Regions from separate parts of the Streptomonospora arabica genome, predicted to be linked through region 3. Evidence: predicted binding sites of a transcription regulator. Region 3 holds the regulator's gene; each other region holds the start of a gene.
The links. The regulator LexA, encoded in region 3, represses DNA repair genes until DNA is damaged. The targets are predictions, from matches to a motif close to TCGAACANNTGTTCGA.
Positions count from the first base shown of each region.

Region 1 (6,806 bases), on a different contig from region 3:
ATGAGCCTGCGCGGGGTCCGCCTCGCGGCCCGGCGCCACTTGCCCGGAGCCCGCGTGCGGCGCCTGCTCTTCTGGCGCTACTCGCTCGTCTACCGGCGCCCGCTCGCCGGGTGAGCACGGCGCCGGCCGGCGCCGCCGCTGGGTAGCCTCGATGCCATGCCCACACCCGATTTCATCCTCCGCCTGCGCAAGCACGTGGGACACGAGCTGCTCTGGCTGACGGGCGTGACCGCCGTGGTCATCGCGGAGTCGGGGGAGATCCTGCTGCACCGGCGCGCCGACGACGGGGCCTGGAGCACGCCCGGCGGCATCCTGGAGCCCGGCGAGCAGCCGGCCGCCGCCCTCGTGCGCGAGGTTGCCGAGGAGACCGGCGTCGACGTGGTCTGCGAGCGGATCGCCAGCGTCGTCACCGAGCCGCCGTTCACCTACGGAAACGGCGACCGGGTGCAGTTCATGGACGTCACCTTCCGGTGCCGCCCGGTGGGCGGGAGCGCGCGCCCCGACGAGGAGGAGTCGCTGGAGGTCGGCTGGTTCGCCCCCGACCGGCTGCCCCCGATGAACGAGCGGATCATGCGCCGCATCGCCCACGCCCGCGAAGAGGGACCCGCGTACTACACCGCGCCTTAGCCTGCACACCCGGCTTCGCTCGGCCCGCCCCGCAGCCGAGGACCCGCGCCGCCCCTGGGGGCGGCCCCGGGCAGCCGGGGCGGTCGAGTCCGGCGCGGGTGCGGCAGGGGTTTCGCAGCGTCCGCGCGAGGGCGGCCTGTCCCGCCGGTGCGCCCCGACCCCGGTTGCGGTCGCCGGGCCTCCACGGGGATCGACGAACCGGGGCCGGGCACCGCGCCGTGACGTGGGAAGGACCGTCGAACGCGCCGTCGGTCTGCGGGAGCACCACGTCCGACCAGGGTGGAAACAAGCGCGGTGTGTGTTCGCCCGGTCGCTGCCCTCCTGCGCGGCGCCCCGGCACCACTCTTGCTGCTTCTCGTCCGCCGGCAGGGAGTCGCCCCGACTCCTTCCCCGGCCGTGCGAGGGCGGTACCGGTCCCTGCCGCAGCGGCCCGCGCCGGTCGGCGGTGCGGACCCGCGCGGCGGGACGCGCTCCGGCTGTCGGCGCGGTGCGCGATGCTGGTGCCATGAGCGGACCGGCGAAGGACGATCCCGGGACCTCCGGGGCGGACGTCGAGCATCTCGCCGCGGTCCTGGCCCGGCGCAGGCGCGAGCTGTCGGGCGGCAGGGCGACGATCGGCGCCTCCTCGGTGGTCCACGCGGTCGAGGAGACGACGTGGGTGGGCGTGCGGGTCCCGGCGGTCGTGTGCCGCGCCGCCGCCGACCCGTTGCGCCTGCGGCCGACCGAGAGCCCGGTGACCTGCCGCCGCTGCCTCAGGCGGGCCGGCGGGCGCCGCTCCACCCGGGCGGGCCGGGGACAGACCGAACTGGAGGTGTGACGCGGGCCGTCCGAGCGCGGCCGCCCGCGGCCGTGCCGCCCGGCCGCTGTACGCGAGGCGGCCGGGCGCGTGGCCGATCAGCCCCACAGGCGGCGCATCGTCCAGTCGCCGGTGGTGTTGTCGCAGCTGATGTCGGCGATGCTCAGCTCGCCGTCAGGGGACTCGGCGGCGACGCGCACCAGCCGCATGTCGGCGGCCGCGGCCTTGGCGCTGCGAGCGGCGCGTTCGTCCGGCGATCCCCAGGCGCCGATGACGCGCCGGACACGGTAGGTGCGGTCGCGCCAGGCGAAGAACGCCGGGTGACCGCCGGTGGTCGATCTGACGTCGATCCGTTCGTTGTAAAGACTCACCCGGCCAGTGTATCGAACATGCGTTCGAGTCGACAGTCGCCGGAGGCGTGTCGCGGCGGGCCACTACCTTAGGACCGCATCGGGGTCCGCCGCCGGGCGGCGCGCTGTCGACCGCCGGTTCGGTGATGCGCACGACCCCCGGCGACCGGCTGATACACCGTCGCTTGGGTGGCCGGTCGGCGCCCGCGCTTCGGCGTGTCGCGCCGCGGGCCGAGGGTCGCCGGCGGTCCGCGAGGGGCCGCGGAGGGCTCCCGGGCGGCGGCGAGGGCGTGCCCCCTGCCGTGTCGCGGAAGCGGTTGCGGCCCGACCGCTCCTCGCGGGGCGGTCGGCCGGGCGTCCAGAGACCGACCGGATGGTATGCCTATGCTGGAACGTGCGCCACGGTGCGCAGGACTCGGCAGACGGGAAGGCGCATGCACAACACGGACGGCTCCGAGCGGTCGGCGACCGCACCCGACCGCGGCCGCGCGGTTCCCGAGCGGCTGCTCTCGGTGGCCACCCGGCTCTTCGCCGATCAGGGCTTCGAGCGCACCTCCGTGCAGGAGCTGGTGTCGGCCGCCGGAGTGACCAAGGGGGCGATGTACCACTACTTCGCGTCCAAGGAGGACCTGCTCTACGCGATCTACCAGCGCGTGCTCTCCATGCAGACGGAGCGGCTCACCAGGTTCGCCGGCGCCGAGGGCCCGGTCAGCGAGCGCCTGCGCAAGGCCGCGGCCGACGTCGTGCACACCACTGTGGACAGCCTCGACGACACCCGGATCTTCTTCCGGTCGCTGCACATGCTCTCCGACGACCGGCTGACGGCCGTGCGCAAGGAGCGGCGCCGGTACCACGAGTGCTTCCGCGGCATGATCGAAGAGGGCCAGCGCGAAGGCGTGTTCCGCACCGACGTGCCCGCCGACATCGCCGTCACCCAGTACTTCGGCGCCGTGCACCACCTCAGCACCTGGTACCGCGCAGGTGGCGAGCTGACCGGCTCGGAGGTCGGCGCCTACTTCGCCGAGCTCCTTCTGGCCGAGCTCCGCCCGGCCGGGCCCGGCTCGGGCGCCTGAACGGGCAGGCGCGCCCCCGGTCCGGAGGTACCCCGCCCCCGTGGACGGCCGCGACCCCCGGCCACCGGGGCGTGGACCGTCAGAAGAAGAGGCGCCCCGGGCGGGAGCGGTCGCGCAGGGCGGCCATCCGCTTGGTGTTGGCGGGCCGGCTGGAGAGCAGGTTGTAGAGGAACACGAACGGTCCCCGGTCGGTGCGCGCGCGCTCGGCCATCTCGCTCATGTTCACCTGCGTGTACAGGCGGGCTCCCCCCGCCGGCAGCCGGACCGCGTGCACTCCCTCGGGGCAGTACGCGTGCGCGTGGTTGTCCGCCGTGTACTCCATGGCGCGCGACAGCGCGGCGCCGAGCACGGGCACCAGCCGGGCGGGCGCCGTCACGGCCCGCAGGTGGAACGACGCGTGGCCGGCGGCGATGTGGCCCAGTTGGTGGGCGGCGACGAAGCGCAGGGCGTCGGGGTCGCGCAACCGGCCGTCGGAGTCGAACAGGTCGCCGGGCACCACGATGTAGCCGCGCCTGCCGTGTCCGATGCCCCAGGCCCGCGAACCGGCGCTCGCGGCCGGGTAGACGTAGGCGTCGGGCGCGCCGGCCAGCCCCATGCCGGCGCTCAGCCGGCGGATGGCGTGGTCGGCGTCGGGGAACTGGGTGGGCGAGATGCGGACCGACTGCGCCCGGCGGCGCGCGTGCCGCAGGCCGGCCGCCGCCCAGCAGCCGCCGGGGATGCCCGCGAGCACGAGCCCGGCCGCCCAGAGGGCCGCGCCTTCACCCGTCCACAGCGTGTGGACGGCAGCGCCGATCACGCAGCAGGTGACCAGGACGGCCGCGAGCGTCAGCGGTACCTCCCAGGGGTGCCGGGAGACGGCCAGCGGCTCGTTCGGCGCCGCATCACCGGCACGGGGACCGAAACCGGCCGGCACCGGAGCGGGCCGCACCGGCGTGTGTGCGGGCGCGTGCCCGGCCCCCGCGCCCGCCCGCGCCGGCCGCAGCTGCGGGTCCCGCCGGACGAGCTGCGCGGGAGCGCGGGCGGCGGCCGCGCGCGGCGCGCGGGTACGAGCGGCGGAGCGCCGCGGTGGGAGGCGGCGCTGACCGTCGCCGGAGGCCGCCGTTTGCGTCATGGTGCTGCCCTCCTCCGGATCGCCGTGCCGGTCGCGACACGCGCGTGTGCGTCAAGTTATCGCATATTACTTTCTGTATCGGATGGAAGGCTCGGCAATTCGAGCGTGTCCGGAGAGCGAGGTTTTTCGGCGGAGCGGATCCGCGCGGGGCGCAGGGCGCACGGAGCGGCGCGGGCACGGCCGGGAGCCGGTGCCGCGCGCCCTCGCCCGGGCTACTGAGTGCCCTCGTAGTGGCGGAACTCCTGGGCGAGGAAGTCCAGGAACGCGTCGACCTGGGCGGGATCGTAACCGGGTCGGGCGCGTGTGGTGGAGAACTTGACGCGGTCCACCTGCGCGGCGGTCAGCGGTGCACGTTCGCGGCGGCCGTGCATCAGGGCCTCCAGCGTCGCCTCGGCGCTGTCCAGGAAGGCGTCGACCTCCTCCTCGTTGTAGCCGGTGGTGAGCCGGGTTGTGGAGAACTGCTGGTTGCGGATGTCCTCCGGACGTATCGGCGGCCGTCCGCCCTGCGCCGAGGGAGGCGGTCCGGTGGGCGGCGCGCCGCCGGGCGGAGGGGGCGGAGGCGCCATCGGATCGGGGCCCGGAGGCGGCGGAACGGGGCCGCCCCCGGGCCCCGCGCCGTGCTGGGGTCCGGGGCCGTGCCGGCCCGGCCCGTGCGGCGGGTAGGGGCCCTGCTGCGGCCCCTGTCCGTACGGCCCCGCGGGCCCGGGCCACGCCGCCTCGGAGGCGCGAACGAGGCCGTGCCTCCGAAGCTCGGCCGAGATGACGTCGAGGAAGGCGTCCACCTCGTCCTCGTCGTAGCCGGGGCTCAGCCGCGTGGTCCGGAACTTCGCGCCGTCCACCTCCTCTGCGGTCATGGGCGGCGCGTTGCGCGGACCTCCGTGAAGGCCCGCGAGCGTGGCTTCCACCCGATCGAGGAAGGCGTCGACGTCCTCCTCGTTGTATCCCGGGCGCAAGCGCACCGTGTTGAACTGCTTGCTGCGGATGTCAGCCGGTGTCAGAGGCATGGCTACATTGTGCCGATTCCTCGGCCGAACGTGGGCGAAGACCACTCCGCTCGGCGCTGCCGAAACCGGCCGCGCGGGGTCGGCGCGGGGCCGGCTCCGGAGGCGCCGTCCGGTCCCCGCTCGCGGGCGCGGCTGCCGATCCGCGCGGGCGCCGCCGCTCCGGGCCTCTCAGACGCCTTCATGCAGCCTGCGGAAGACACGGCGCGCGGCCCGACGGATCCAGCGCTCACGCCCTTCGGGCGGGCACGCCGCCCATCAGCGGTCTGGCCTCCCGGCCGGCCGGCAGGGGCACGGTCGTAGAACAGAAGCCGAAGGCTTCCGGTGTCGGAAGCGCTCACCTGCCGGCGGCTGCGGCACCGAGTCTTTCCGACTCGGCACGTCCCATCAGGCGCCGGAGCCGCGCGTGCCGTCCGGGCCGTCCGGGCCGCTCTCCAACTCCGCGCAGATCGCGTCGACGGCGCCGTCCACCTGCTGCCGGTCGGAGCCGCGCAGGGTCCGGGGCAGCGCGTCGCGCCGGTCGCGGAGGGCGGCGGCCGCCGCACGCGCGGCGGCGGCGTCGCTCTCGCCGCCGCGCAGCGCCCGCAGCGCCTCGGCGCCCGCGTCGACCAGCTCCGCAGTCGCGATGGGGTCGTAGCCGCGCAGGACCCGGTCGAACTCGACCACCGGTAGCTCGGCACGCCCCTCGCCCTCCGGAGCGGCCCCCGTCTCCTCGCCGCGGACGGCGGTCAGCGACTCCATCAGCCGCTCGAAGGCGGCGTCCACCTGCGCGCGGTCGAAACCGCGCAGGACCAGGTCGAACGCGGCGCGGTCGCGCGCCTCCCGGGGCGTCACGGTCCCGGGGGCCGCGGGGTCGTCGACGCTCCGCTGCAGTGTCTCCAACAGGGTCAGGACCTGCCGGCGGTCGTAGCCGCGCAGCACGACGTCGAACTCCAGGGGCACGTCCGCCGCCGGTTTCGACGGTGCCGATGGTCGGAATTCGGGGGATGAATCGGTCATTACGCGATTATCGGGTAAGGCGTGGCGCCTGCGACACCCGCCCGCGCTTCCGCTTCCGGCCGCATCCGCGCCCGCCGAACGTTTCCGCAGGCCGGCCGCCCGAGTCCGCAATCGGTCGGCCGGTTCGCGCTCGGGGCCGGCGATAGGTCGAAGCGCGCGCCGGGCGGCCTACTCGCCCTCGCCGCTCTGCTCGTCCTGCAGGTAGCGGCTGATGCCCGCCGCGACCGCCTTCGCGGCCTTGCCGCGCCACTGGGGGTCGGAGAGGTCGGCGGCGTCCTCGGGGTTGCTCATGTTCCCGGCTTCCAGGAACACCTTCGGTACGTCGGAGAGGTTCAGGCCGCCCAGGTCGGTGCGGTGGTCGAGGCCGTCCTCGGCGATGTAGTCGGCGCGCTGCTGCCCGGTGCCCTCCTCGAACTCCGCGCGCACGTCCACGGCCAGCCGCTGCGAGCGCTCGGCGATGTCGTCGGTGTAGCCCTCCAGGTCGCCCGGGGCGATGACATGGAAGCCCTGACCGCTAGCGGGGCCGCCGTCGGCGTGGATGGAGATCGCCGCGTCCGCGTTCGCCTCGTTGCCGATCTCGGCGCGCTCCGTGATGCAGGGGCCGACCCCCTCGTCGTCGTCGCGGGTGAACACCACCTCGGCGCCGTCCTCCTCCAGGACGCCCCGCAGCCGCTTGGCCACGTCCCAGTTGAAGGCGTGCTCGGTGTAGCCGTCGTCGGTCTCGGCGCCGACGGTGTCGCAGGCCTTGCTTCCGTGCCCGGCGTCGACGGGCTCCGCGATCTCCTCGGCGGCGTCGGCGTTGCCGCCGTTGTGGCCGGGGTCCACGACGACCGTCGTGCCCGCCAGCGG
Region 1 covers NZ_BAAAQI010000005.1:15,958-22,763, forward strand. Annotated here, with positions in the region: gene ABD284_RS10260 (class I SAM-dependent methyltransferase) at 1-114, shown strand, start outside; gene ABD284_RS10265 (NUDIX hydrolase) at 157-627, shown strand; gene ABD284_RS10270 (hypothetical protein) at 1,133-1,444, shown strand; gene ABD284_RS10275 (DUF6504 family protein) at 1,522-1,794, opposite strand; gene ABD284_RS10280 (TetR/AcrR family transcriptional regulator) at 2,208-2,846, shown strand; gene ABD284_RS10285 (M48 family metallopeptidase) at 2,926-3,957, opposite strand; gene ABD284_RS10290 (DivIVA domain-containing protein) at 4,170-4,961, opposite strand; gene ABD284_RS10295 (hypothetical protein) at 5,346-5,957, opposite strand; gene ABD284_RS10300 (N-acetylmuramoyl-L-alanine amidase) at 6,126-6,806, opposite strand, start outside.
Region 1: the regulator LexA is predicted to act here: its motif matches at 1,807-1,822, upstream of ABD284_RS10275 (DUF6504 family protein).

Region 2 (6,806 bases), on a different contig from region 3:
TGTGCACCGAGTCGTGCGAGTCTGCGGCGTACCCGCACGCTGGACGACGGGCTGGAGCGGGCCGGTGCGGCGCTCCCGCCGTCGGCGCCGGTGCCGGGGCCGGGGCTTGCGTCGGACCGGGCTCCGGGGTCGGCGGGCTCGGCGGCCTGCGCTGCGGGGGGCGCGGGTGTCCGCGGTGGGTCGTCAGGGCGCTCCTGCCCGCTCAGGGAGGCCCCGCGCAGCGCGGAGGCCGCCTCAGCCGATACCGCATCGCCTGCCATGGACATCCCTCCCGCGGCCAGTCCCGGGGACCGGGTGCGCTCCGCCCGTCGTGCGGGAGGCCACCGCTGCGCGGCGGTGTTGCCGCCGCTCGGCCCGCCGGGTCGACGTCTGCGTCGTAAACGTCAGGTGTCACCTGTACCAACGCGTCGCCGCAGCTCCGTTATGCCCGCGAGTCTACTGCTGCGCCGCAGCGGTCTTCGCATGTCAGGGCTGCAGAAGGAGCGGGGCCGGGCAGGGTGCGCCGGACTCCGGCCCGTTCAGACCACGGCCAGTGCGTGCGGCTCCACGTCGGTCAGTCTCCGCCGGCCCTGGAGGAAGCCGAGTTCCACGAGGACCGAGAATCCCACGACCGTACCACCGGCCTTGTCCACGAGCTCCACCGCGGCCCGTCCGGTGCCGCCGGTGGCGAGCACGTCGTCGACGATCACCACGCGGCTGCCCGGGCTGAGCGCGTCGGCGTGCATCTCGACCGTCTCCGAGCCGTACTCCAGATCATAGGACGCGCGGTAGGTCTCGCGCGGGAGTTTCCCCGCTTTGCGCACCGGTACGAAGCCGGCGCCCAGCGCGAGGGCGACCGGTGCGGCGAGGATGAAACCGCGGGCCTCCAGCCCGAGCACCGCGTCCACCTCCGCCTGCTCGTAGCGCGCGGCGATGCCCTCGACGACGGCCTGCAGCGAGGAGGGCTCGGCCAGCAGCGGGGTGATGTCCTTGAAGACCACCCCTTCCTCGGGGAAGTCGGGAACGTCGCGCAGGCCGGCCTTGATGAGGGCGCTCAGGTCAGCGGGCATGGCAGGGGGAGTCTCCTCGTCTGGTCGGTGGGCACGGCGGCTCGGGGGGCCGCGCGGCGCCCGACCCGGCCGGCGGTTCGGGCGGCACGGGGCGGGCGCGGACACGCGAAGGCGACGGGCCCGCCCCGGGGACCCGTGCGGTCGCTTCGCCTGCTACCTCGGGCCGTCGTTCTTGTCGTCGTTGCCCGGGAAGTCGGGCCGGTCCTCGACCGGGGTGTCGTCGCTCACGCCGTCGTTGGGGCGGACCACGTCGCCCACGCCGGCCTTGAGCATCCGGATCCGCGTGCCGGGGGAGATCTCCAGTTCGATCTCGCTGTCGCGCACCTCCACGACGGTTGCGTAGAAGCCCGCCTTGGTCAGCACCTCGACACCCGGCTGCAGTTCGCCCTGCATCTTGGACTCCTGCTGCTTGCGCTTCTGCTGCGGGCGCAGGATCAGCAGCCAGAAGACCAGTGCGATCAGCACGAACGGCAGGATCATCCCGAGGAGCCCGCCTTGTCCCTGGGCGCCATCGGCCAAAATTGTCTGAGCCAGCACGGGGTGTCCTTCCATCGTTTGTTCCGACCTTCGCGGCCGCGCCGCCACGCCGGTGGCGGGGCCGTGTCCGCGGCTGTCGCCGCCGCAGGTCAACGCTCCGCAGGCGGCGCGTGTTCCCATCGGCCGCACGCCCGTGGGCATCGTTGCCGTTTCGCAAGGTCCGGCACTCAGTTTACCTACCGGCGGTCCGGCTTCGCCCGGGCACTCACCGCGGTGTCGGCGGCCCGGTTCCGGAGCCGGGGGCCGGTGGGACCGGACCGGCTAGGAGCCGCTTGTTCCGGGCGCCTCGGCGGCGCGCGGGGCGGCCGCGCTGTCGGCGGCAGCGGCGGCGCCGAAGGCGGCGTCGGGGGGCGGCGCGATGCCCAAATGGCTCCAGGCGTCGGGGGTGGCGACCCGCCCGCGCGGGGTGCGGGCGACGAAACCGGAGCGCACGAGGAAGGGTTCGGCCACGACCTCGACCGTCTCGGGCTCCTCCCCCACCGCCACGGCCAGGGTCGACAAACCCACCGGCCCGCCGCGGAACTTGCCGCACAGCGCCTCCAGCACCGCGCGGTCGAGGCGGTCCAACCCGTGACCGTCGACCTCGAACAGCGCGAGCGCCGCGCAGGCGGTGTCGCGGGTGAGGCGGCCGTCGCCGTGCACTTCGGCGTAGTCGCGCACCCGCCGCAGGAGCCGGTTGGCGATGCGGGGTGTGCCGCGCGAACGCCCGGCGATCTCGGCGGCGGCGTCGCCGTCGACCTCGACCCCCAGCAGGCCGGCCGAGCGGTGCAGGATGCGCTCCAGGTCGGCGGCGGCGTAGAAGTCCATGTGCGCGGTGAAGCCGAAGCGGTCGCGCAGCGGCGCGGGCAGCAGGCCCGCGCGGGTGGTGGCGCCGACCAGGGTGAAGGGGGCGACGTCCAGCGGGATGGCGGTGGCGCCGGGGCCCTTGCCCACCATCACGTCGACGCGGAAGTCCTCCATGGCGACGTAGAGCATCTCCTCGGCCGGACGCGCCATGCGGTGGATCTCGTCGAGGAACAGCACCTCGCCCTCGTGCAGGGTCGACAGGACGGCGGCGAGGTCGCCGGAACGCTCGATCGCCGGCCCCGAGCTGATGCGCAGCGGCGCTCCCAGCTCGGCGGCGATGATCATGGCCAGCGTGGTCTTGCCCAGGCCGGGCCCGCCCGACAGCAGCACGTGGTCGGGGGCGCGGCCGCGCCGCTGGGCGCCGCGCAGCACCAGGCTCAGCTGCTCGCGCACGCGCTCCTGGCCGACGAAGTCCTCCAGGAGCCGCGGCCGCAGCGCACCCTCAAGCGCGCGCTCGTCGGTGTCGGCGTCGGCCGAGACGGCGTCCCGCTCGTAGTCGCTCATGGTTTCGCCATTCCTAGGCGCGGCTCAGGCGGCGCAGGGCGCTGCGCAGCAGCACGGCCACATCGGGGGTGTCGGCGGCTTCGGAGGCGACGGCGTCGGCCGCGGCCTCGGCGTCCTTGGCCGACCAGCCCAGGTTGACCAGGCCCGAGACCACCTGCGGACGCCACGGCGCCTCGGGGGCGGGAGCGGCGCCGTACTCGGCGAGGGCGGGGTCGGCGGCCGGGGGCGGGCCGAGCTTGTCGCGCAGTTCCAGAGCGATGCGCTGGGCGCCCTTGGGACCGATGCCCGAAACCCGGGTGAGGGCGGCGGTGTCCTCGGCGGCCACGGCGGCGCGCAGTGCGTCGGGGGTGTGCACCGCCAGGATGCCCAGCGCCAGCCGCGGCCCCACACCGCCGGCCTGCTGCAGGCGCTCGAACACGTCGCGCTCGTCGTCGTCGGCGAAGCCGTAGAGGGTCAGCGAGTCCTCGCGCACCACCAGGGAGGTGGCGACGGTGGCGTGCTCGCCCACCCGCAGTCCGGCGAGGGTCGCCGGTGTGCAGTGCACCGTCATGCCGACACCCCCGACCTCGATCACGGCGGTGCCGCCGGCGCGGGCGGCCACCCGGCCGCTGAGGAACGCGATCACTGCGAAGGTCACCTTCCCTGGGGGTCGGGGGCGCGGCGCGAGCGGCGCGCGAGCTCGACCTTGCGGGCGAAGTCCTGCTGGGCCCGGGCGATGCGGTCCTGGGCGCCGCCGCGCCAGATGTGGCAGATGGCCAGGGCGAGCGCGTCGGCGGCGTCGGCGGGTTTGGGCGCGGCGTCGAGGCCGAGCAGCCGCGCGACCATGGCCTGGACCTGCGCCTTGTCGGCCCGGCCGCTTCCGGTGATGGCGGCCTTGGCCTCGCTGGGCGTGTGCAGCGCGACCGGCAGCCCGCGGCGCGCGGCGCAGGTGATGGCGATCGCGCTGGCCTGCGCGGTGCCCATGACCGTGCTGACGTTGTGCTGGGCGAAGACCCGCTCGACGGCGACGGCGTCGGGGGCGTGGTCGTCGAGCCAGCGCTCGACGCCGCGCTCCACGCCCAGCAGCCGCTCGGCGAGGTCGCTCCCGGGGTCGGTGCGCACCACACCGGCGGCGGCCAGCGTCAGCGAGCGGCCGACGGAGCCGTCGACGACCCCCACCCCGCACCGGGTCAGCCCGGGGTCGACCCCCAGCACGCGCATGGTCGGCGGCTCCCTTCCGGCCCGGGCCTCGAACGTCCGTTCGCAGAGCCTACCGCCCGCAGGCTCCACCGCGCTCGGGGGACACGGGCCGGGGGCGGGGGTGCGCCGGGGAAGCCCGGGCTACATGCCGTTGCGGGAGCGGATCGCGGTGAGGTCCTCGCTGATGCGGAACAGCACGATCAGCACCTCCAGGCCCACGCGGGTGAGCAGCACCGCCACGGCGCCGCCGACCAGGGAGCCCAGCAGCGTGAGCAGCCCGGTCAGAGGGCTGAAGCCCATCAGCCCGAAGGAGCTGACGACGCCGCTGAGGGTGACGATGGCGATCAGCACCAGCCAGAGGACGAACAGGACGTGGATGATCCGGGTGGTGACGAAGCTGCGGAACCGCAGGTCGAACAGCGCGGCGAAGAAGCCGGCGCCGTCGGCCGCGGGAGGCGGTGCGGCGGGTGCGGGCCCCCCGGGGCCGCCGTAGGGCTGCTGGGGCGGCTGCTGCCAGCCCTGCTGGGGCCCCGATGCGCCGGGCGGCGGAGGCGTGCCCGGCTGCCCCGGCTGCGGTCCCGGGTAGCCGCCGGCGCCGGAGGGGCCCGGGGTGTCCGGGCCGGGCTGTCCGTACTGGCCGCCGTAGTCGGGGCGGCCGGGCTCGTAGGGGTTCTCGCCGGGGGGATTCATCAGGAGCTTTCCTCACGGGGGGCGGTGCTGACTGCTTCGGCGAGTGGCCACTCTATCGCGCGCGGCGAGGGGGCGCCGGGCTGTCGGATGAGGCGGGGGCCGCGGCGGGCGCGGGCCCGCCGGGCGGCGGGGGCGAAACGCCGCACGCCCCGTGTCCGGTCTCCGGGTGCGGGGCGTGCGGCGAAGGTGTGTGCGGCGCGGGCGCTAGCCGATCTTCGCCATGATCTCGTCGGGGATGTCGACGTTGGTGAAGACGTTCTGCACGTCGTCGGAGTCCTCCAGGGCGTCCACGACGCGCATGACCTTCTTGGCGTCCTCCTCGCCCACCTGCACCTCGACGCTGGGCAGGAAGGAGGTGTCGGCCGAGTCGTAGTCGATGCCGGCCTCCTGCAGGGCGGTGCGCACGTTGACGAGCTCGCCGGGCTCGCTGACGACCTCGAAGGACTCGCCCAGGTCGTTGACGTCCTCGGCGCCGGCCTCGACCACGGCGAGGGTGACGTCGTCCTCGCTGACGCCCTCCTTGGACACCAGCACGACGCCCTTGCGGCTGAAGAGGTAGGACACCGAGCCGGCGTCGGCCATCGAACCGCCGTTGCGGGTGACCGCCACGCGCACCTCCGAGGTGGCGCGGTTGCGGTTGTCGGTGAGGCACTCGACGAGCAGGGCGACGCCGCCCGGGGCGTATCCCTCGTACATGACGGTCTGCCACTCGGCGCCGCCGGCCTCCTCGCCGGAGCCGCGCTTGCGGGCGCGCTCGATGTTGTCGAGCGGGACCGAACTCTTCTTCGCCTTCTGGATGGCGTCGAACAGGGTGGGGTTGCCCTCCGGGTCCCCGCCGCCCGTGCGCGCCGCCACCTCGACGTTCTTCACCAGCTTGGCGAAGAGCTTGCCGCGCTTGGCGTCGATGGCGGCTTTCTTGTGCTTGGTGGTGGCCCACTTGGAGTGGCCGCTCATGCCTGTCCTTTCACCATGTCGACAAAGAGCCGGTGTATCCGCGGGTCACCGGTGAGTTCGGGATGGAAAGAGGTAGCCAGCAGGCCGCCCTGTCGTACCGCCACGATCCTACCGGCCCGCTCACCGTAGGCGATCTGGCCGAGGACGCGCACGCGCTCGCCGACGGCCTCGACCCAGGGCGCGCGGATGAAGACCGCCTCGAAGGGGTCGCCCCCGACGCCGTCGAGGTCGATGCCCGCCTCGAAGGACTCGGTCTGGCGCCCGAAGGCGTTGCGCCGCACCGTGATGTCGAGCCCGCCCAGGGTCTGCTGGTCCGCGGCGCCGTCGAGGATGCGGTCGGCCAGCAGGATCATGCCGGCGCAGGTCCCGTAGGCGGGCATGCCGTCGCCGATGTGCTTGCGCAGCGGCTCGACGAGGTCGTAGCGCGCGGCGAGCTTCGACATCGTGGTGGACTCCCCGCCGGGCAGGACCAGCCCGTCGACCCGGTCGAGGTCCTCGGGGTGGAGGACGGGGACGGCCGGGACGCCGAGTCCGCCGAGCACGCGCAGGTGCTCGGCGGTGTCGCCCTGCAGGGCGAGAACGCCGACGGTGGGTGTCGCGGACACGTGCTTCCTCGCTTCGGTGGCTCTCGGTCGCCGGTGCACGCGCAGCGCTGCGCCGGCGCGGGGCGCTCCCGCGCCGGCGGCGCCGGCGGGGCTACCAGCCGCGTCCGGCGTAGCGCTCGGACTCCTCCAGGTCGTCCAGGTTGATGCCGACCATGGCGTTGCCGAGGCCGCGCGAGACCTTCGCGATGACCTCGGGGTCGCGGTAGTGCAGGGTGGCCTGGACGATGGCGTCGGCGCGCTTGGCGGGATCGCCGGACTTGAAGATGCCCGAGCCGACGAAGACGCTCTCGGCGCCGAGCTGGCGCATCAGCGCGGCGTCGGAGGGAGTGGCCACGCCGCCGGCGGAGAACAGCGGCACGGGCAGCCTGCCGAGCGTGGCGACCTCCTTGACGACCTCGTAGGGCGCCTGGATCTCCTTGGCGGCGCCGAAGAGCTCGGGCTC
Region 2 covers NZ_BAAAQI010000013.1:55,193-61,998, forward strand. Annotated here, with positions in the region: gene ABD284_RS18910 (adenine phosphoribosyltransferase) at 519-1,049, opposite strand; gene yajC (preprotein translocase subunit YajC) at 1,203-1,601, opposite strand; gene ruvB (Holliday junction branch migration DNA helicase RuvB) at 1,848-2,936, opposite strand; gene ruvA (Holliday junction branch migration protein RuvA) at 2,950-3,561, opposite strand; gene ruvC (crossover junction endodeoxyribonuclease RuvC) at 3,570-4,136, opposite strand; gene ABD284_RS18935 (DUF4282 domain-containing protein) at 4,257-4,805, opposite strand; gene ABD284_RS18940 (YebC/PmpR family DNA-binding transcriptional regulator) at 5,010-5,759, opposite strand; gene pdxT (pyridoxal 5'-phosphate synthase glutaminase subunit PdxT) at 5,756-6,364, opposite strand; gene pdxS (pyridoxal 5'-phosphate synthase lyase subunit PdxS) at 6,456-6,806, opposite strand, start outside.
Region 2: the regulator LexA is predicted to act here: its motif matches at 4,165-4,180, upstream of ruvC (crossover junction endodeoxyribonuclease RuvC).

Region 3 (6,806 bases):
CCGCGTCTACGGCGCTGGAGGCGGCTGCGCGGGGAAAGGCGTCTCCGCACAAGCTGTCCGGGCTCGGCGACGAGGCCAAGGGCTGGAGCGAGTCGGTGCAGGGCTTCGACTGGGGCTGCACCGCGGTGCGGCTGTCGAACCTGTACACGATGGCCTGCCACACCGCCGCGGTCGACTACCAGGCCAGTGAGTCGATCCCCGCCGACGTGGCGCTGGCCAACGCCGAGTCCCTGGCCCGGGCCGTCACCGCCGAGATCGAAAAGGGCGACTACTGAGGCCGTGGCCGCACGCGCCCGCCACTGCCGGGCGCACGCGGTGCCGGTCGGGCGCCGTGTTCCGGCTGAACCGCCGATCATCGAACACACCCCGGCTAGAGGCCGGTCTCGGACTCCAGGAAGGTGCGCAGGGCGGGGGCCACGTCGGGGGAGAAGCGGCGCCGGGAGTCGAGCGCCTCCGCCCCGGGCGCGTCGCTGTACCTGCGGAACACGTGGTCGGCGCCGGGGATGTCGGCCCGCTCGCCGTCGGGCAGCCCGGTCATCAGGCGGTCGACGTCGCCGCGCGCGATCTGCGAGTCGGCGGTGCCCCACAGGACGAGCGTTGCGGTGCCGGCGGGCAGGCCGCGCGCCAGGCGCACGGGGTCCATCGCGTCGATGCGGCGCAGGAAGTCCTGGTACCGGGGAGCGAAGAGGCCCCCGAAGCCCTGCGGGAGGTCGGCCTCCTCCAGTTCGTCGCCGTCGCGGATTCCGGCGACGGCGGTCCGCACGTCCGAGAGCGCCTGGTCGGCCGCGGCGTAGTCCATGGAGCCGGCGGCCTCGGCCCTGCGGACCTGCTCGGTGATCTGCCGGTCGACGACGTCGAGGTAGCGGCGGCCCGGCGGGGCGGCGAGGACGAGTGCGCGCGGCGGATGCTCCTCGACGATCTCGTGGGCGCGCAGCGCGAACAGGGCGCCCTCGCTGTGGCCCAGCACGATGAGCCGCGAGGGGTCGACCTCGGGCCGCGACGCCAGGTGCGCGTAGGCGTCGGCGACCTCCTGGGCGAAGACGCCGTAGCCGACGGCGGCGTCCTCCTCGCGCGAGGCCATGCCGGTCTCGCCGCTGCCGAGCTTGTCGTAGCGCAGGGAGGCGACCCCCATGTCGGCCAGCAGGCGCGCGAAGTTCTTGTTCGTGCCGGCGTCGGGCCGCCCCGGGCTGTTGCCGTCGCGGTCGGTGGGGCCGCTGCCGGAGACGATCAGCGCCGCGGGCAGGTCGCCACCGCCGCCGGGTGGCAGGGCGAAGGTGCCGTGCAGGGTGTCGGGGCCGCTGCGGAAGGTGACCTCGCTCTGCTGCGGCCGGATGCCGGGCGGCTCGGCGGGCCCGGAGTCGTCGGTTCCGGGGCTGCAGCCGGTGGCCAGGAGGGCCGCCAGGAGCGCGGAGACGGCGGCGGCGCGCAAGGGCGAGCGGACGGGCATGGTCCCTACCGTAGTGCCCGCCGCGCCCGCGGGTGCGGGGTGTGCCGGGGATCGGCGGCGTGCGGCGCGCCGGGCGGCCCTGAGCGTCGGGCGGCACGCGAGGATTCGGCCTTTGGTCCCTGGCGCGGAGCCGCCGTCGCGGCGTAGGGCGGGGGATCGGTGCGGGGGCGGGGTCAGGGATAACCGTTGGGTTCCGAAAAGGCGACGGGTTCGTGATCTACAGCGAAGATCACGAACCCGTGCCAAAGCGAGGCGAACTCGTTATGCCGACGCGGCGGCGGCTCACACGCGCCGGAGCACGGCCACCACCTTGCCCAGGATGGTGGCGTCGTCGCCGAGGATGGGCTCGTATTCGTCGTTGCGCGGCAGTAGCCACACGTGGTCGGAGTCGCGCTTGAACGCCTTGACCGTGGCCTCGTCGTCGAGCATCGCCGCGACGATGTCGCCGTTGTTGGCCTCGGGCTGCTGGCGGACGACGACCAGGTCACCGTCGGTGATGGCGGCGTCGACCATCGAGTCGCCGACGACGTTGAGCATGAACAGCCGGCCCTCGCCCACGAGCTGCTTGGGCAGCGTGAGGACGTCCTCGATGGACTCCTCGGCCAGGATGGGGCCGCCCGCCGCGATGCGCCCGACCACCGGGACGGCGGTCGCGCGGGACTCGTCGGCCTCGGGGGTCTCCTCCAGCTGGTCCCAGGAGCGCACCGGCGGCTGGCCCGGAATGCGGATTTCGACCGCTCGTGGGCGGTTCTGGTCGCGGTAGAGGTAGCCCTTGCGTTGCAAGACCTTCAGTTGGTGCGCCACACTGGACGGGCTCGATAGCCCCACCGCGTCGCCGATCTCCCGGATGGACGGTGGATATCCGCGCTGCCGCACATAGCGGTGGATGCAGTTCAGCACGCTCTGCTGGCGTGCGGTGAGCTGCGGCGCCCCCTCGGCGCTGTCAGCGGAGTCCTGAGAATCGGCGGGTGGAGCGGCAGCGGACCGGAGCGCGGTGACGGACCCCCCGCCCGTGTGAGGTTCCTGGGTTCCGTGGTTCTCCTCCGGCACGGCCGGCCTCCTCGGCGGTCGGTTGTTCTGGGTGCGGCTATCGGCGGGCGTCAGGCGGATCCCCCGACTCGAGGGACCAGCCGGTCGATCAGTGTTCGGCAGCGGTAGCGCGTGTTCAGCCACTGAACGTGGCGTCGCCGATACCGCAGCGAAACATGTCCAACGTTACTGCGTGCACACGGCAATATCAAACAAACGTTCGAGATGGTGCTGAAAAATTCGCTCGAATGCGGTAGGAATCGAACGTTAGTTCTAACGAACTGGCGTACGAAGGTGAGGACTGTGCGGCCATGACTATGTCAGCGTCTCAATCCGCCACTGCGTTCGAATCCCCCTTGACCTGGCCCGACACCCCACGAACCGATGACCGCGGGCCCGCCGTCCGGCTGCCGCGGCGCGCGCGGCTTTCCGTGGTCCCGCCGCAGGCGCCGCCGGCCGAGGAGGCCGAACGCGAAGGCGCTTCCGGCGCCGACCCGTTCCCGGGAGCGCACGACGGCGCGCTGTTCGACTGGGCGCGGCAGCTGCCCGAGTGGAGCGCCGCCGCGGCGGCCCCGCCGAGGGCGGCCCGGCGTCCGCGGCAGGCGGCACCGGCCCCGGCGCGGGCTCTGCGCCCGGCCGCCGTCCCGGCACCGCGCCCCGCTCCGGTGCTCGGCGCCGCAGCCGAACTGTGGAACGAGCGCCTCACGCGCCGAGGGCGCGTCGTGGTGGGCGCGGCGGTCTCGGCGCTGGCGACCGCCCTTCTGGCCGGCCTGCTGCTGGCCGTGGGCACCGCCGGAGCCTCCGCCACGGGCCCGGCGCCCGCGGAGTCGGCGCTGCACGAGGAGGCGCCTCCCACCGTGGTCGTCCGCGACGGTGACACCCTGTGGTCGATCGCCGAACGTGTGCGTCCCGGCGACGATCCGCGCAGCACCGTGCACGAGATCGTGAAGGTGAACGGCCTCAGCGAGTCCGAGATCGAGCCCGGCCAGGAACTCGTGATGCCCGAGTTCTAGCCGGTGCCGCGGCCGCGGCACCGCACCGGCCCGAGCGCCCTCCGCCGCCGCTGCAGCCACCGTCGCCCTCACCGTCCGCGGTTCGGGGCGGGGGCGACAGGCCCGGCGCGATGGAAGGGGTGCGCGGCGGCGGGACCGCGTTCCTGCTCGGCGTCCACTGCTCGGCTTCCTCCCGGTCGTGGCCTCTGCCCGATGACGGAATGATCATGGCAGGGGGCTGCGACAGAACGGCGCCGTCGGCGGCCCGCACCGGCGTCGGCGCGGGCCGAGCGCCCGTGGCAACGCCCCGGGGGCCGCGGCCCCCGGCGGCCGACGTGCCCTGCCCGGCGCGCCGGGAGGACGCCGGCCTGACGCGTCCCGCGGCGTCGCTACAGGTCGTCCAGGCGCCAGGACGCGGGCGGGTCGGCCACCACCCGCACCGACTCGGCACGGAGGTCCTCGGGGCCGGGCACCGTGGTTCCGGGGAGTGCGACGGCCGCCGCGCCCCAGGCCACGGCGCGGCGCAGGCGCCCCTCCGGCGAGCCGTCGGCCGAGAGGTAGCCCGCCAGCGCGCAGTCGCCCGCGCCCACGGTGCTGCGCGGCACGACCGACGGGCCCTGGCCCCACCAGGTGCCGTCGGCCTCGGCGAGCACGGCTCCGTGCGGCCCCAGGGTGACCAGGACCGCGCGGTTGCCCCGGGCCACGGCCGTGCCTGCTGCGCGGGCGACGTCGCCGACGGTCTCCATATCCCGGCCCGCGAGCGCGCTCAGCTCCTCGCGGTTGGGCTTGAGCAGCGCGTTGCCGCCCGCCGCGACAGCGGCCTCCAGCGGTTCGCCCGAGGTGTCCAGCGCGAGCGGCACGCCGCGGGAGCCGGCCAGCTTGGCCAGGCGCGCGTAGAAGTCGACCGGCGCACCGACAGGCAGGCTTCCGCTGGCCACGAGCCACTCCGGGCCGCGCGCCAGCTCGGCCTCGACCGTCTCCAGCAGGCCGTCGATCTCCTCCGGCGCCAGTTCGGGGCCGGAGCTGTTGAGCTTGGTCGTGGTGCCGTCGCCCTCGGCCAGCGTGAAGTTCTTGCGCGTGGTGCCGGCGATCGGCACCGCGACGTGGTGCAGGTCGCCCAGCAGGGAGGTGAGCTCGGCACCCGTCGCGCCGCCGACCGGCAGCACGGCGGTGGTCGCATGCCCCATCGCGCGCAGCGCGCGGGAGACGTTGACCCCCTTGCCGCCCGCCTCGGTGGTAGGCGACCTGATGCGCAGTATGCCGCCGAGGCGCAGCTCGGGCACTTCGAGCGTGTGGTCGACGCTGGGGTTGGGCGTACAGGTCAGGATCATGCGGGCCTGCTCCGTGCTTCAACGGCGGTGGCGGTCGGGGCCGCCGCGGCGGCGAACCGCGGGCGGCGCCCGGTGGCGGCCGCCGGGGCCGCGGAATCCGCAGCGACCGCATCGGGGACGGACGGGCCGGCGATCAGTCGGAAGCGCGCTGGATCCGGGGCGCTGCGCCCGGCGCAATGTGTGTGTGAGCCCGCATTTGCCGATCCGTTTGGTTGTTGCCCTCTTTGATTATGTCCGTTTGCCCTCGACAGTCAACCGGTTTCGCTCAAATGAGCACAGGTCCGGGGGTGTGGCGACGTCCGATACCGGCCACGCCGGACTCGGCGAACCGGTGGTCGTGGCTCCCGCCCGAAACGACGGAAGCCGCGGCGGTCACCGGTGACCGCCGCGGCTTCCGTCGTGCCGCAGACCGCGCTCAGAGCGCCGGGATGTCCTCGGGCAGCAGCGTGTTGAAGTCGTCGCGGCCCGCGTTCTCGGCGTGCACCAGGCGGCCCGCCTGCCGGGTGACCATGCGCTCCAGCACCTGGCGGGCGTAGCGCCCGTTGCCGAACGAGGAGTCGCGCGGCACCTGGGAGAAGTGCGCGCGCAGCGCCTCCAGCGTCGGCTCGGTGCACTCGTAGCCCGACCCGCGCGCGATGTGCTCGACGATGGTCACCAGCTCGTCGTCGCTGTAGGACGCGAACTCCACCCGGTGGTTGAACCGCGACGCCAACCCGGGGTTGGAGTCGAGGAACCGCTGCATCTCGTCGGTGTAGCCCGCGACGATGACCACGACCTCGTCGCGGTGGTCCTCCATCAGCTTGACCAGCGTGTCGATGGCCTCCTGGCCGAAGTCGTTGCCGCCGCCGGCCTTGGGCGCCAGAGTGTAGGCCTCGTCGACGAACAGCACCCCGCCCTTGGCGCGCTCGAAGACCTCCGCCGTCATCTGCGCGGTGTGGCCCACGTAGCGGCCGACCAGGTCGGAGCGGGCGGTCTCGACGACGTGACCGCCCGGTAGCACGCCCAGCGTGTGCAGCAGCCGCCCGTAGAGCCGTGCGATCGTCGTCTTGCCGGTGCCGGGCGGCCCGGCGAAGACGAGGTGGTGGCTCATCGGCGCCACCGGCAGTCCCATGTCCGACCGCCGCCGGGCCATGACGACGAGGTTGGTCAGGTCGTTGACCGTGTCCTTGACCTCGTGGAGCCCGATCATCCCGTCCAGCTCCGCCCTCAGGCTCGCCAAGTCGTCCTCTGAGGCCGCGCCCGCCGACGCGCTCTCCAGCACCTCTGGCCCGAGGTCCTCGGGCACCAGCCGTGCCAGCTCCGCCGGGTTGTCCGGCGCCTCACCGCCCAGCCGGTAGGCCTGCCGGTCGACCATCCCCTCGAACAGCTTGCGCGCATCGCGCCCGTTGCCGAAGGCCGGCCCCTTCGGCACCCGCTCGAAGTACTCGGCCAGCGCCTGCACGGTGCTGTCGTCCATGGTGTAGTGGTTGGCCTCGCACATGTTGCGCATGATCTGGACCAGCTCGCCGACCTCGTAGTTGGGGAACTCGATGGTCCTGCTGAAGCGCGAGGCCAGCCCGGGGTTGGCGGACAGGAACCGCTGCATGTTGTCGGTGTATCCGGCCACGATGACCACCGCGTCGTCGCGGTGGTCCTCCATCAGCTTGACCAGGGTGTCGATGGCCTCGCGGCCGAAGTCGGGCCCGCTGCCGCCTTCGCTGCCCTCGGAGAGCGTGTAGGCCTCGTCGACGAACAGCACCCCGCCCTTGGCGCGCTCGAACACCTCGGTCGTCTTGATCGCGGTCCCGCCGACGTACTGCGAGACCAGGTCCGCGCGCGCCACCTCGACCACGTGGCCGTAGCGCAGCACGTCCAGCTCGGCGAGGATCTGGCCGTAGAGCCGCGCCACGGTCGTCTTGCCGGTACCGGGCGGGCCGCCGAACACCAGGTGCCTGCCCGTCGTCGGTGTCGGCAGCCCCATCTCCGCCCGGCGCCGGTTCATCTGAGTGCGCGTGATCAGCGTCTTGA
Region 3 covers NZ_BAAAQI010000018.1:70,110-76,915, forward strand. Annotated here, with positions in the region: gene ABD284_RS21930 (hypothetical protein) at 1-275, shown strand, start outside; gene ABD284_RS21935 (alpha/beta hydrolase family protein) at 371-1,447, opposite strand; gene lexA (transcriptional repressor LexA) at 1,730-2,497, opposite strand; gene ABD284_RS21945 (LysM peptidoglycan-binding domain-containing protein) at 2,833-3,489, shown strand; gene ABD284_RS21950 (1-phosphofructokinase family hexose kinase) at 3,858-4,799, opposite strand; gene ABD284_RS21955 (right-handed parallel beta-helix repeat-containing protein) at 5,215-6,806, opposite strand, start outside.